DNA from 2 places in the Sphingomonas sp. 22176 genome. Region 1 is predicted to be linked to the other one. Evidence: riboswitches for the same ligand, from Rfam matches in the RefSeq annotation. Region 1 holds a riboswitch; the other holds the start of a gene.
The links. Region 1 has a riboswitch for glycine ahead of ACTJKY_RS17390 (L-serine ammonia-lyase). Riboswitches for the same ligand answer to the same signal wherever they lie in the genome.
Positions count from the first base shown of each region.

Region 2: another riboswitch for glycine. It lies ahead of gcvT (glycine cleavage system aminomethyltransferase GcvT); the one in region 1 lies ahead of ACTJKY_RS17390 (L-serine ammonia-lyase).

Region 1 covers NZ_JBQEPL010000006.1:68,193-74,177, forward strand. Annotated here, with positions in the region: gene ACTJKY_RS17380 (TonB-dependent receptor) at 1-787, shown strand, start outside; gene ACTJKY_RS17385 (alpha/beta hydrolase family protein) at 846-2,159, shown strand; gene ACTJKY_RS17390 (L-serine ammonia-lyase) at 2,166-3,551, opposite strand; glycine riboswitch at 3,654-3,743, opposite strand; gene ACTJKY_RS17395 (HAD hydrolase-like protein) at 3,772-4,449, opposite strand; gene glmU (bifunctional UDP-N-acetylglucosamine diphosphorylase/glucosamine-1-phosphate N-acetyltransferase GlmU) at 4,534-5,886, shown strand; gene ACTJKY_RS17405 (hypothetical protein) at 5,883-5,985, shown strand, end outside.
Region 2 covers NZ_JBQEPL010000001.1:1,411,574-1,417,558, reverse strand. Annotated here, with positions in the region: gene gcvPB (aminomethyl-transferring glycine dehydrogenase subunit GcvPB) at 1-247, opposite strand, end outside; gene gcvPA (aminomethyl-transferring glycine dehydrogenase subunit GcvPA) at 244-1,602, opposite strand; gene gcvH (glycine cleavage system protein GcvH) at 1,878-2,249, opposite strand; gene gcvT (glycine cleavage system aminomethyltransferase GcvT) at 2,251-3,411, opposite strand; glycine riboswitch at 3,578-3,668, opposite strand; gene ACTJKY_RS06870 (hypothetical protein) at 3,919-4,557, opposite strand; gene ispH (4-hydroxy-3-methylbut-2-enyl diphosphate reductase) at 4,679-5,632, shown strand; gene thrB (homoserine kinase) at 5,632-5,985, shown strand, end outside.

The DNA of each region.
Region 1 (5,985 bases):
CTACGATCTGACCAGCAACTTCAACCAGGCGCGCGCCGATGCCGGCCCGATCCGGCCGGAGACGTCGAAGGACAAGGAATTCGGTGTCCGCACGCAGTTCTTCGGGCGTCGGATGACCTTCAACGTCACCTATTTCGACACCAACTACAAGGACCTGCAGGCGCAGTCGATTGAGACGGTCAACGGCTCCAGCAACTATCGCCTGACCAATGTGGGCGGGATGAACACCAAGGGCCTGGAGTTCGAGAGCGCCGCGCGCGTCACCCATGACCTGACGATCAGCGGTGCGGCGACCTATCTCGACGCCACCTACACCTCGTTCCCGGCCGCGCAATGCTATCCGCTGCAGACGCAGGCGCAGGGCTGTAATCCGGGCAAGCCGGCGTTCCAGAACCTCACCGGCACCCGCGCGATCCAGGCGCCGGAGTGGAAGAGCAACGCCAGCATCGAATATGCGCCTGCGCTGACCGAGAAGCTGACCGGCGTGTTCCAGGGCAGCTGGCAGTACCAGTCGAGCGTCTACTATGTGGCGCACGATCCGGAGACCTTCCAGCCGGCCTTCAGCATCTTCAATGTCAGCGTCGGTGTGCGGGATCACAAGCGCCGCTGGGAAGCGACGCTGTTCGTCAACAACCTGTTCGACAAGCAGTATTTCCAGTCGCTGGTGAATACCTCGTCGAACTTCATGAGCGCCGGGGCGAATTCGTCGAACGTCATCGCCACCCAGGCGCTGCTGGCGCGTGATTTCCGCCGCTATGCGGGTATCCGCTTCGGCCTGAATTACTGATACATCCCGATGCAGGGGCGGATGCACGACGTTCGTCCCGACATCGGGAGGGTTTTGAATGACCGGAAGAAACCGGATCGCGGCCGCCATCTGTGCAGCCGCGATCTTTTCGTTTGGAGAAGGGCGCGCGCAGCAGGCGCCGGCAAGCCCCAGTGTCGATGCGCCGGAACTGGCATCGCTGGGCAGCTATGGCATCGGCGTTGCCGATCTGGACTTTCTCGACAAGGGCCGCGCCGATCCGCTCCAGGGCGCGGACAAGCCGGCGATCGTCGACCGGCACATTCCCATCAAGCTCTGGTATCCGGCCGCGGCGAAGGGCGCGGGCACTCGCTATCGTACCGCGCTGCCGGGCGAGAAGGGCAGCGACGTGCCCTTCGAGGTGCCGGGGCTCGCCACCCTTGGCGCGGCGGCGGCCAAGGGGCGCTTCCCGCTGGTGATCCTGGCGCATGGCTATAGCAACACCCCCGAGGTGCTGTCCTGGCTCGGCGAGAATCTGGCGAGCAAGGGCTATGTCGTGGTCGCGCCGGCCTTTCGCGATCCGTCGATCACCATCCGCACGCCGGCCGCGCGCGCGGGACCGCTGACCAGCCGCCCGCTCGACATCGCCTTCGTCGCCGCCGAGGCGCAGCGTCGGGCGAAGGCCGGGCAGGGCCTATTCGCCGCTGCGGACGCCGCGCGCACCGCGCTGATCGGCTATTCGATGGGCGGATACGGCGTGCTCACCGCGGCCGGGGCTCCGCTCGATCCGGCGGTGGCGGGCGCGACGCGCGGTGCCCTTGCGCCCTATGTGGCGGGGGCGGAGAAAGCGGACAGCCTCAAGGTCGCCGATCTCAAGGCGGTGGTAGCGATTTCGCCTGCCAGCAACCTCTACGGCACGCCGCTCTGGGCCGCGCCCGGTGTCGCGGCGATCCGCGCGCCGACGCTATTCGTCGTCGGCAGCCAGGACCATGTCGTCGGCTATGATCCCGGCGTGCGCACGCTCTTCGAGCAGGAGGTGCGCGCGCCGCGCTATCTGCTCACCTTCCGCGAGGCGGCGCACAGCATCGCGCTGATCGGCGCCCCGCCCGCGATGCGCGATAGCTTCTGGGACCTCGACTGGTTCGAGGATGCGGTGTGGCGCAAGGACCGGCTGATGGCGGTGCAGGCACATTTCATCACCGCGTTCCTCGACCAGTACGTGAAGGGTGAAGAAGCCAAGGCCGCCTATATCGACGGCCTCGTGCCCAACTCGAACGACGGGAAATGGCCGGGCGCCCCCGGCGGCCGCTATGCCGGGTTCAGCCCCGGTGCGCCGGCCTCGACGATCTGGAAGGGCTTTCAGCCCAGCCGCATCTCGGGGATGAACTTCGAGTTCAAGCCCGCCCAGCCTTGAGCCGGGTCAGCACTCGACGACGTTGACCGCCAGGCCGCCGAGGCTCGTCTCCTTGTACTTGGAGCGCATGTCGAGGCCGGTCTGGCGCATCGTCTCGATCACCGCGTCGAGCGACACCTTGTGCGTGCCGTCGCCGTGGAGCGCCAGCATCGCCGCGTTGATCGCCTTCACCGCGCCCATCGTGTTGCGCTCGATGCAGGGGATCTGCACCAGCCCGCCGATCGGATCGCAGGTGAGGCCGAGATTATGCTCCATGCCGATCTCGGCGGCATTCTCGATCTGCGCGTTGCTCCCGCCCAGCGCCGCGGCGAGGCCCGCCGCCGCCATCGAGCAGGCGACGCCCACTTCGCCCTGGCAGCCCATCTCGGCCGCCGAGATCGAGGCCTGGCGCTTGTAGAGGATGCCGATCGCGGCGGCGGTGAGCAGCAGGCGGCGGGCGCCGTCCTTCGTCGCATTGCCGACAAAGCATTCGTAATAGCGCAGCACCGCCGGGATCACGCCCGCCGCGCCATTGGTCGGCGCGGTGACGACGCGGCCGCCGGCGGCATTCTCCTCGTTCACCGCCAGCGCCCAGAGGCTCACCCATTCGAGCACCGAGGCGGGCTCGACGCGAGGGCCGCGGGCCATCAGCTTCTGGTGCAGCTTGCGCGCGCGGCGGGGGACTTCCAGCCCGCCGGGCAGGATGCCGTCCTGCGCCATGCCGCGATCCATGCAGGCGTTCATCGCATCGTGGATGCCGTCGACAAAGGCGAGCGTCTCGGCATCGCCCCGCCAACCGCGCTCGTTGGCGAGCATCAGCCCGGCGACATCGAGCCCGAGTTCGTCGCAGCGCTCCAGCATCTCGCGCGCGCTGGCGAAGGGATGGTTGGTGCCGGCGGAGAGGCCTGCCGCGGCTTCCTCGCCCTCGCGCCGGATCGCGCCGCCGCCGACCGAATAATAGGTCCGCTCCAGCACCGCGCCGTCGACCAGCGTGGCGCGCAGCTTCATGCCGTTGGGATGGCCGGGGAGGAACTGGCGCTTGCGGAACTTGAGGTCGGCCTCGGGATCGAAGGCCACCGAAGCCGTGCCGTTCAGCAGGATGCGGCGCTCGGCGGCGATCTGCGCCAGCATCGGCTCCACCGCATCGGGATCGACTCCGTCGGGCCGCTCGCCGGCCAGCCCCAGCACCACCGCGCGATCGGTGGCATGGCCCTTGCCGGTCAGCGCGAGCGAGCCGAACAGCTCGCAGCACAGCTTGGTGACCGCGCGCCCGTCCGCCACCACCCAGGCGGCGAAATCGCGCGCGGCGCGCATCGGCCCCACGGTATGCGAGCTCGACGGCCCGATGCCGATGGTGAACACGTCGGTGATGCTGATCGGCCCTGCATTCGGCCCGACGCCTTTGGTCGCCACGGAACCCGTCTCCTGAAACACTCGGTTGCGGGCCCCTTCTGTCCGTTTGCCTGAGATCGCTATCCCGTCGGCGGGCGCGCGCGGCGCCACTCTCCAGAATGTGGTGGCCGGAAGGTCCTTTTGCCTGAGAGTTTCCGGGGCGGTTGCTCCTTCGGCGATCCGGTTTCCCGGATTCTCTCCCTTTCCGACAGCTTGTGTTTCGCCGTGGGGCCTCGCGCTGTCAAACGCTGATTGGGCGGAGCGCCTGCAGCGCGGGGAGGATTTCGGCATAGGAATCGATCACCGCCTCGGCGCCGAGCGTGGTCACCGGCACCTGCGAGAAGCCGAAGCTGCAGGCGATCACGGGCACGCCCGCCGCTTGTGCTGCCTGCACGTCATAGATGGAATCGCCGACGAACGCCGCCGGTCCGCCGGAGCGCCGAACCATCTCCAGGATCGGCGCGGGCGAGGGCTTGGCGGTGCCGGGGCCGAGCGTGTCGCCGCCGATCACGGTCGCGAAGCGCGGGCGCAGGCCGGTCGCCTCCAGCAGCGGCAGAGTCAGCGCCTCGAGCTTGTTGGTCACCACCGCCAGTGTGATGCCCTGCGCCGCCAGCGCATCGAGCGCGTCGAACACGCCCGGATAGGGGCGGCTATGCTCGGCATTGTGCACGGCATAGGTATCGACGAATCGGGGATAGAGCCGCGCGACCACCGCCGCATCGCCGCCGCCGGTCGCCGCGACGGCCTGCTCCAGCAGCTTGTGCACGCCGCGTCCGACCATCGAGAGGATTCGATCCAGCGGCAGCACCGGCCGGCCGTCGTCCGCCAGCACGCGGTTGAGTGTCGCGGCAAGGTCGCCGCTGGTATCGAGCAGCGTACCGTCGAGATCGAAGCCGATGGTCTGGAAGGGCAGGGGCATGGCGGCCGCATGACAGCATCGTGCTGGAAAAGCCATGTCCACCGTGGCAGGGGTGGCACCCCATTTTGACCGGAGACTGGCCACGTGACTGCACCCATCGCCGCGATCATCCTCGCCGCCGGCAAGGGCACGCGGATGAAATCCGACACGCACAAGGTGCTCCACCCGATCGCCGGGCGGCCGATGCTGCTCCACCTGATCGACAGCGTGAAGGCGCTGGGCGCCGCGCGCGAGGTGGTGGTGGTCGGCGCCGGGCGCGAGCAGGTCGAGGCCGCGGTCACGCCGCTGGGCGCCGAGACCGCGCACCAGGCCGAGCAGCTCGGCACCGGCCATGCCGTGCTCCAGGCGAAGGGCGCATTGGCGGGGTTCGAAGGCGACGTGCTGATCCTCTATGGCGACGTGCCCTTGGTCACCACCGCGACGATGCGGCGCATGGTCGAGCGGCTGCATGGAGACGACGCGCCCGCCGTGGTGGTGCTCGGCTTCCGCCCGGCCGATCCGGGCGCCTATGGCCGGTTGATCGTCGAGGGCGGGGATCGCCTGTCGAAGATCGTCGAGTACAAGGATGCGAGCGCGGAGGAGCGCGCCGTCACCCTGTGCAATTCGGGGCTGATGGCGGTGCGCGGCGCCGATCTGTTCGCGCTGCTCGATCGGCTGACCAACGAGAATGCGGCGGGCGAATATTACCTGACCGACATCGTCGAGCTGGCGAACGGCGACGGCCGGGTCGCCGCGGTGATCGAGACCGGCGCGACCGAAGTCGCCGGCGTCAACAGCCGCGGCGAGCTGGCAGCGCTGGAGGCCGAGTGGCAGCAGGCCCGCCGCGCCCGCGCGATGGTTGAAGGCGCGACGCTGATCGCCCCCGAGACGGTGTGGTTCGCCCACGACACCCAGATCGGCCGCGACGTGACGATCGAGCCGAACGTGGTGTTTGGCCCCGGCGTCACCGTGGCGGACGGCGTGGTGCTCCGCGCGTTCAGCCATATCGAGGGCGCGACCATCGCCAGCGGCGCGACCGTCGGCCCCTATGCCCGGTTGCGGCCCGGCGCGGTGCTGGAGGCGGATAGCCATGTCGGCAATTTCGTCGAGCTGAAGAACGCGGTGCTCGGCAAGGGCGCCAAGGCCAACCACCTCACCTATCTGGGCGATGCGAGCATCGGCGCAGGCGCGAATATCGGCGCTGGCACGATCACCTGCAATTACAACGGCTATCTCAAGCAGAAGACGGTGATCGGCGCGGGCGCGTTCATCGGATCGAACAGCGCGCTGGTGGCGCCGGTGGCGATCGGCGACGGCGCGATCATCGGCGCCGGATCGGTCATCACGCGCGACGTCGAAGCCGACGCGCTGGCCGTTACCCGGCCGGAAACATTGACGAAGCAGGGCTGGGCCACGACCTTCCGTGCGATAATGAAGGCACGAAAGGCCGCCAAATGACCGACCGCTATACCGACAAGCCGTTCCTCAAGCTGCTCGACGCCTATGTGCTCGACGCGATCGGCCATCTCGACGAGAAGAGCGATGCCCAGCTGACTG
Region 2 (5,985 bases), on a different contig from region 1:
AGTGGCGCACCGTTTCCGGCTCGGACAGGCCCGGCAGGCCGATGGCCTTCGAGCGCTCCATGCCGGCAAGGCGCGACTTGCCCGCGGGGGCCTCACCAAAATCGACGCCGGTGGTGTCGGTCGAGCCGATCTCGAAGATCAGCGCCTCTTCCAGCATCAGCGCGCGGTTGCCGGTGAAGGTGGGAGCGTCGCTTTCGCCGGCCTGCGGCGTGGTGGGGCGCCAGCCCGACTGGTTGATCGTGCTCATGCCAGCACCTCCTCGAGTGCGGAGGCAAGCGTCTCGACGTCCTCCTCCGTGGTGGTTTCGGTGACCGCGACGACGAGGCCGTTCTGGAGCTCTTCGACGCCCGGATAGAGGCGGCCGAGCGACACGCCGGCCAGGATGCCCTTGTCGGCCAGCTGGCGAACCACGGGCCGCGCTTCCTTGGACAGCTTCAGGGTGAACTCGTTGAAGAACCGGTCGGTGACCAGCTCCACCCCGTCCACTTCGGCCAGGCGATCGGCGGCGGCGCTGGCGCCGACATGGTTGAGCTCGGCGAGCTGACGCAGGCCCTTCTCGCCCAAGAGCGTCATGTGCACCGACATGGCGAGCGCACACAGCACCGAGCTGGTGCAGATGTTCGACGTCGCCTTTTCGCGGCGGATATGCTGCTCACGGGTGGAGAGCGTCAGCACGAAGCCGCGCTTGCCGCTGGCATCCACCGTCTCGCCACAGAGGCGGCCCGGCATCTGGCGGACCAGCTTCTCCGAGCAGGCGAACAGGCCGACGTACGGGCCACCGAACTGCAGGCCGACGCCGAGCGACTGGCCCTCGCCGACGACGATGTCCGCGCCCATCTCACCCGGCGCCTTGATCGCGCCCAGCGCCACCGGCTCGGTGACGACGGCGATCAGCAGCGCCTTCTTGGCGTGGCAGGCATCGGCCAGCGCCGACATGTCCTCGATGCGGCCGAGAATGTCGGGATACTGGACGACGACGCACGAGGTGTCGGCATCGATCGCGTTGATCAGGTCGAGCGTGTCGGGCTCGGGGCTGAACGTCGGCAGCGAGGTCACCAGCTGGTCGCCGGTGAAGCGCGCCATCGTCTTGGCGACCGAGACGTAGTGCGGGTGCAGGCCACCCGAGAGGATCGCCTTGCCGCGTTTGGTGACGCGGCGCGCCATCGAGATCGCTTCCCAGCACGCAGTCGAACCATCGTACATCGAGGCGTTAGCGACGTCGCAACCCAGCAGCCGGGCGATCTGGCTCTGGAACTCGAACATCATCTGCAGCGTGCCCTGCGCGATTTCCGGCTGGTAGGGCGTGTAGGCGGTGAGGAACTCGCCGCGCTGGATGAGGTGATCGACCGAGGCCGGCACATGGTGGCGATAGGCCCCTGCCCCCAGGAAGAACGGCGCTTCGCCGGCGGCAAGGTTCTTGCGCGCGAGCGCGGTCATGTGGCGTTCGACCGCGAGTTCCGACGCATGCATCGGCAGGCCGGCGATCGGCCCACTGAGGCGGGCGCTTTCGGGCACGTCGACGAACAGGTCGTCGATCGACTGGGCGCCGATCGTGCCAAGCATCGCCTGACGGTCGGCCGGGGTAAGGGGCAGGTAGCGCATCACGGTTCCTTGTTCCCTTCCCTCTTTCCTCCCCTCCCGCTTGCGGGAGGGGTCGGGGGAGGGGCTGAAGTTCTTTGGGAAGGACTGGCGGCTGCCATCCCCTCCCCTAGCCCCTCCCGCAAGCGGGAGGGGAATTTGCGTGCCCCTTGCTTCTCCCCTCCCGCGTGCGGGAGGGGCCGGGGGTGGGCGCCCGCCATCCACGAGGCGCCCGGTCAGGAGGAGAGCGTGGGCCCACCCCCTGCCCCCTCCCGCACGCGGGAGGGGGAAAGGTCAGATCACAGCTTGTCGACGAACGCCTGGTACTTGGCCTCGTTCATCAGGCCTTCCAGCTCGCTCTCGTCGCTGAGCGTCATCTTGAAGAACCAGCCTTCGCCTTCCGGATCCTCGTTCACCAGCGCGGGGTTCTCGGCCAGGTCGCCATTGCCCTCGACGACGGTGCCCGACACCGGCGCGTACACGTCCGACGCCGCCTTCACACTCTCGACAACGGCGGCATCGTCGCCCTTGCTCAGTTCCTTGCCCTCATCGGGCACTTCGACGAACACGATGTCGCCGAGCTGGCTCTGGGCATATTCGGTGATGCCGACCGTCGCGACGTCGCCGTCGACTTCGATCCACTCATGGTCTTCGGTAAAATAACGGCTCATGTCACGCTCCCTTTCGGACATAGCGGTGGGGTACGAAGGGCATCGCAACGACCTCCGCGGAATGCCGCTTGCCCCGCTGGACAAGCGTAATCTTGGTGCCGGCCACTGCAAGCGCCGCGGGCACATAGGCCATCGCGATCGGCTTCTGCACGCTCGGCGCAAACCCGCCCGAGGTGACCTTGCCGATTTCGGCGCCCGAGGCATCGACCACCGCCGCGCCCTCGCGGACCGGCTGGCGGCCCTCGACGATCAGGCCGACGCGCTTCATGGCGCTGCCCTGCTCGCGCTCGGCCAGGATGCGCTCGGCACCGGCGAAGCCACCTTCCTCGCGACGGCGCTTGGACAGCGCGAAGCCGAGATCGGCGGCGACCGGCGTGGTCTCCAGGTCGAGGTCGTGGCCGTAGAGCGGCAGGCCGGCCTCCAGGCGCAGCGAGTCGCGCGCGCCCAGGCCGATCGGCTTCACTTCCGGCTGTGCGGTCAGCGCGTCGGCGAACGCCTCGGCCACCTCGCCCGGCAGCGAAATCTCGAATCCGTCCTCGCCGGTATAGCCCGAACGACTCACCCAGAGCGGGTTGCCGTTCCATTCGAACGCGGCGGCGGTCATGAACACCAGCGTCTCGACGCCCGGCAGCACGCGGGCGAGCGCGGTGACCGCTTCCGGCCCCTGCAGCGCCAGCAGCGCCTGGTCTTCGAGGTGGTTGATCGTCACTTCGTCAGGCAGGAATTCACGGAACACGCCGAGATCGTCCCACTTGGTCGCGCCGTTGACGACCATGTAGATCGTGCCGCCGTCGATCTCGAAGGCGTTGTCGGCGGGTAGGCGGGTCATCATCAGGTCGTCATGGATGCCGCCCTCTTCGCTGAGCAGCAGCGAATAGCGCATCCGGCCCTCGGCGAGGCCCTTCACGTCGCCTGGCAGCAGCTTTTCGAGCCCGGCGTCGAAGTCGACGCCCGAGAAGAGCAGCTGGCCCATATGGCTGACGTCGAACAGCCCGGCATGCTCGCGCGTCCAGAGATGCTCGGCCATGATGCCTTCATACTGGACCGGCATCGAATAGCCCGCGAACGGCACCATCCGGCCGCCGCGTGCGCGGTGCCAAGCGTCGAGCGGCAAGGTCTCGATCGGCAGGTCGGTGGCGGTGTCTTCGGCGGTATCGCTCATCGGGGCACTCCGGGCATCAAGGGTCAACGATGCGCAAGAGACCGGCAGGCCCCCGCAACACCATCGCCCCCTCTGTCACGGAACCTGAGAGCTTTCGCACGGGTTTGAGCCCGGCTTACCCCTTCGGTGGAGCCTGGCTGCAAGCCGGCTCGCTTTCCAGAGTGTCGTGGCCTGCGCGGTCCTCGGTGCCTGAGAGATTCCGGGGCGGTTGCTCCTTCGGCGATCCGGCGAACCGGATTCTCTCCCGCGCATGCCCATGCCGGTTGCCCGACATCGACAAGGGCGAGCCTTGGCGGCAGGGCTTGTCGGAGTCAATCGGGATTGAGGGTAAATCTGGGCAGAACGTGCTCCCCTCCCGCTTGCGGGAGGGGCTGGGGGTGGGCCCCCGCCATCCGCGAGCACACCGGCGGGAGGACACCGAACCCCGCCATCTGCACCACCACTGCCAGGAGGAGGGCGAGCGCCCACCCCCTGCCCCGTCCCGCACGCGGGAGGGGGTTCAAAAGATCACCGCGTCGCGTTGTACTTCAGCTGGTCTTCGGTCAGCTGGAAGCCGACCAGCGCCTCGAAGGTCGCCGACAGCACCGAGCGGCGGACATTGGGATCGCTCAGCGGATCGGTCGCCGCCGACTCCGCGCCGGCCTTACGCTTTTCGGTCAGGCGGCGGCGGACATCGTCGGGCAGGGTTGCGGCGGCGTGCGAGACGCTGCTGGTCGCCTGCCCCACCGCGCTCGCGCGGAGCTGGCCGGCATCGAAGTGCAGCGTGATGTTGGTGACGCGCTTGGCCTCCACCTGGGTGCCGCCGCGCACCACGGTGAGGAAATAGGGCAGCACCACGTCGCGCGCCGGGCCGGCATCGCGGCGGCGGGCCAGCACGTCGAACTTGATGTTCGTCACCACCTGGTTCCCGGAATCGTCGCAGCTCGACTGGACGTTGGTGATCGTCGCCACCACGTCGATCGCGGTGGCCTCGCGGCTGGTCGCCGGGTCGAACAGCGTCACGTCGCCGAGCCCCGCGGGAATCGCCACCGTCGGGCAGGCGGTGCGGACCGCGCTGATGCCGCCCTCGGTAATTTCGCCGGTACGGCTGCATCCGCCGGCGGCGAGCAGGATCAGGGCGGGAACGGTGAACTTGGCGACAGACAAGGGAGGGCAACCTTTCGAACCGAACAGCCGCCCCCCATCTCACACGGACCGGGGCCGGAACGGCGCGCACCATAGGAACCGCCTTCCGCCCGCGCAAGCAATCGCGTAGAGGCTCCACCCGATGGCAAACACCGAAAAGCGTCCCCTGGAGCTGCTGATCGCAGCGCCCCGCGGCTTCTGCGCCGGCGTCGACCGCGCGATCCGCATCGTCGAACTCGCGATCGAGAAATATGGCGCGCCGGTCTATGTCCGGCACGAGATCGTCCACAACAAGTTCGTCGTCGAGAATCTGCGCGCCAAGGGCGCCGTGTTCGTCGAGACGCTGGACCATGTGCCCGACGGCGTGCCGGTCGTCTTCTCCGCCCACGGCGTGCCCAAGGCGGTGCCGCACAAGGCAGAGCAGCGCGGGCTCTCCTATCTCGACGCCACCTGCCCGCTCGTCTCCAAGGTCCATCGCCAGGCCGAGCGCCACGTCGCGGCCGGGCGTCACATCCTGTTCGTCGGGCACCAGGGCCACCCCGAAGTGATCGGCACCTTCGGCCAGGTGCCGGAGGGATCGATCACGCTGGTCGAGACCGAGGCCGATGCCGAATCGGTGACCGTGCCCGATGCCGAGAACCTCGCCTTCCTGACCCAGACCACCCTTTCAGTGGACGATACCGCGGCGGTGCTCGGCATCCTCAAGCGCCGCTTCCCGACGATGCTCGCGCCCGGCGCGGACGACATCTGCTACGCCACCTCGAACCGCCAGGGCGCGGTGAAGGCGATCGCCGAGCAGGTCGAGCTGGTGCTGGTGATCGGCGCGCCCAATTCGTCCAACTCGCTGCGGCTGGTCGAAGTCGCCAAGCGTGGCGGGGCGCGTGCGGTGCTGATCCAGCGCGCTGCCGAGATCGACTTCGCCTGGTTCGACGGCGTGACCCGCGTCGGCATCAGCGCCGGTGCCTCGGCGCCCGAAGTGCTGGTGCGCGAAGTGGTCGAGCGGATCGGCACGCAGTTCGAGGTTTCCGAACGCGAGGTCGAGACGGTCGAGGAAAGCGTCGTGTTCAAGCTGCCGCGCGGGCTCGAGGCTGCGTAATGGCCGTCTACACGCAGGTTTCGGCCGAGGCGCTTTCCGCGTTTCTCGAGCGCTTCGACGTCGGTGAACTCGTTTCCGCCAAGGGCATCGCCGAGGGGGTGGAGAACAGCAACTACCTTGTCGACACCACCAAGAGCCGCTTCATCCTGACGCTCTACGAAAAGCGCGTCGACCAGGGTGACCTGCCCTATTTCATGGCGCTGCTCGATCACTGCGCCGATCGCGGCCTGCCGGTGCCCCCGGCGGTGCCCGATCGCGACGGCACGCTGATCCATGAATTGGAAGGCCGCCCGGCGTGCCTGATCCAGTTCCTGTCGGGCGTCTCGGTCTCCCACCCCACCCCGGCACAGGCG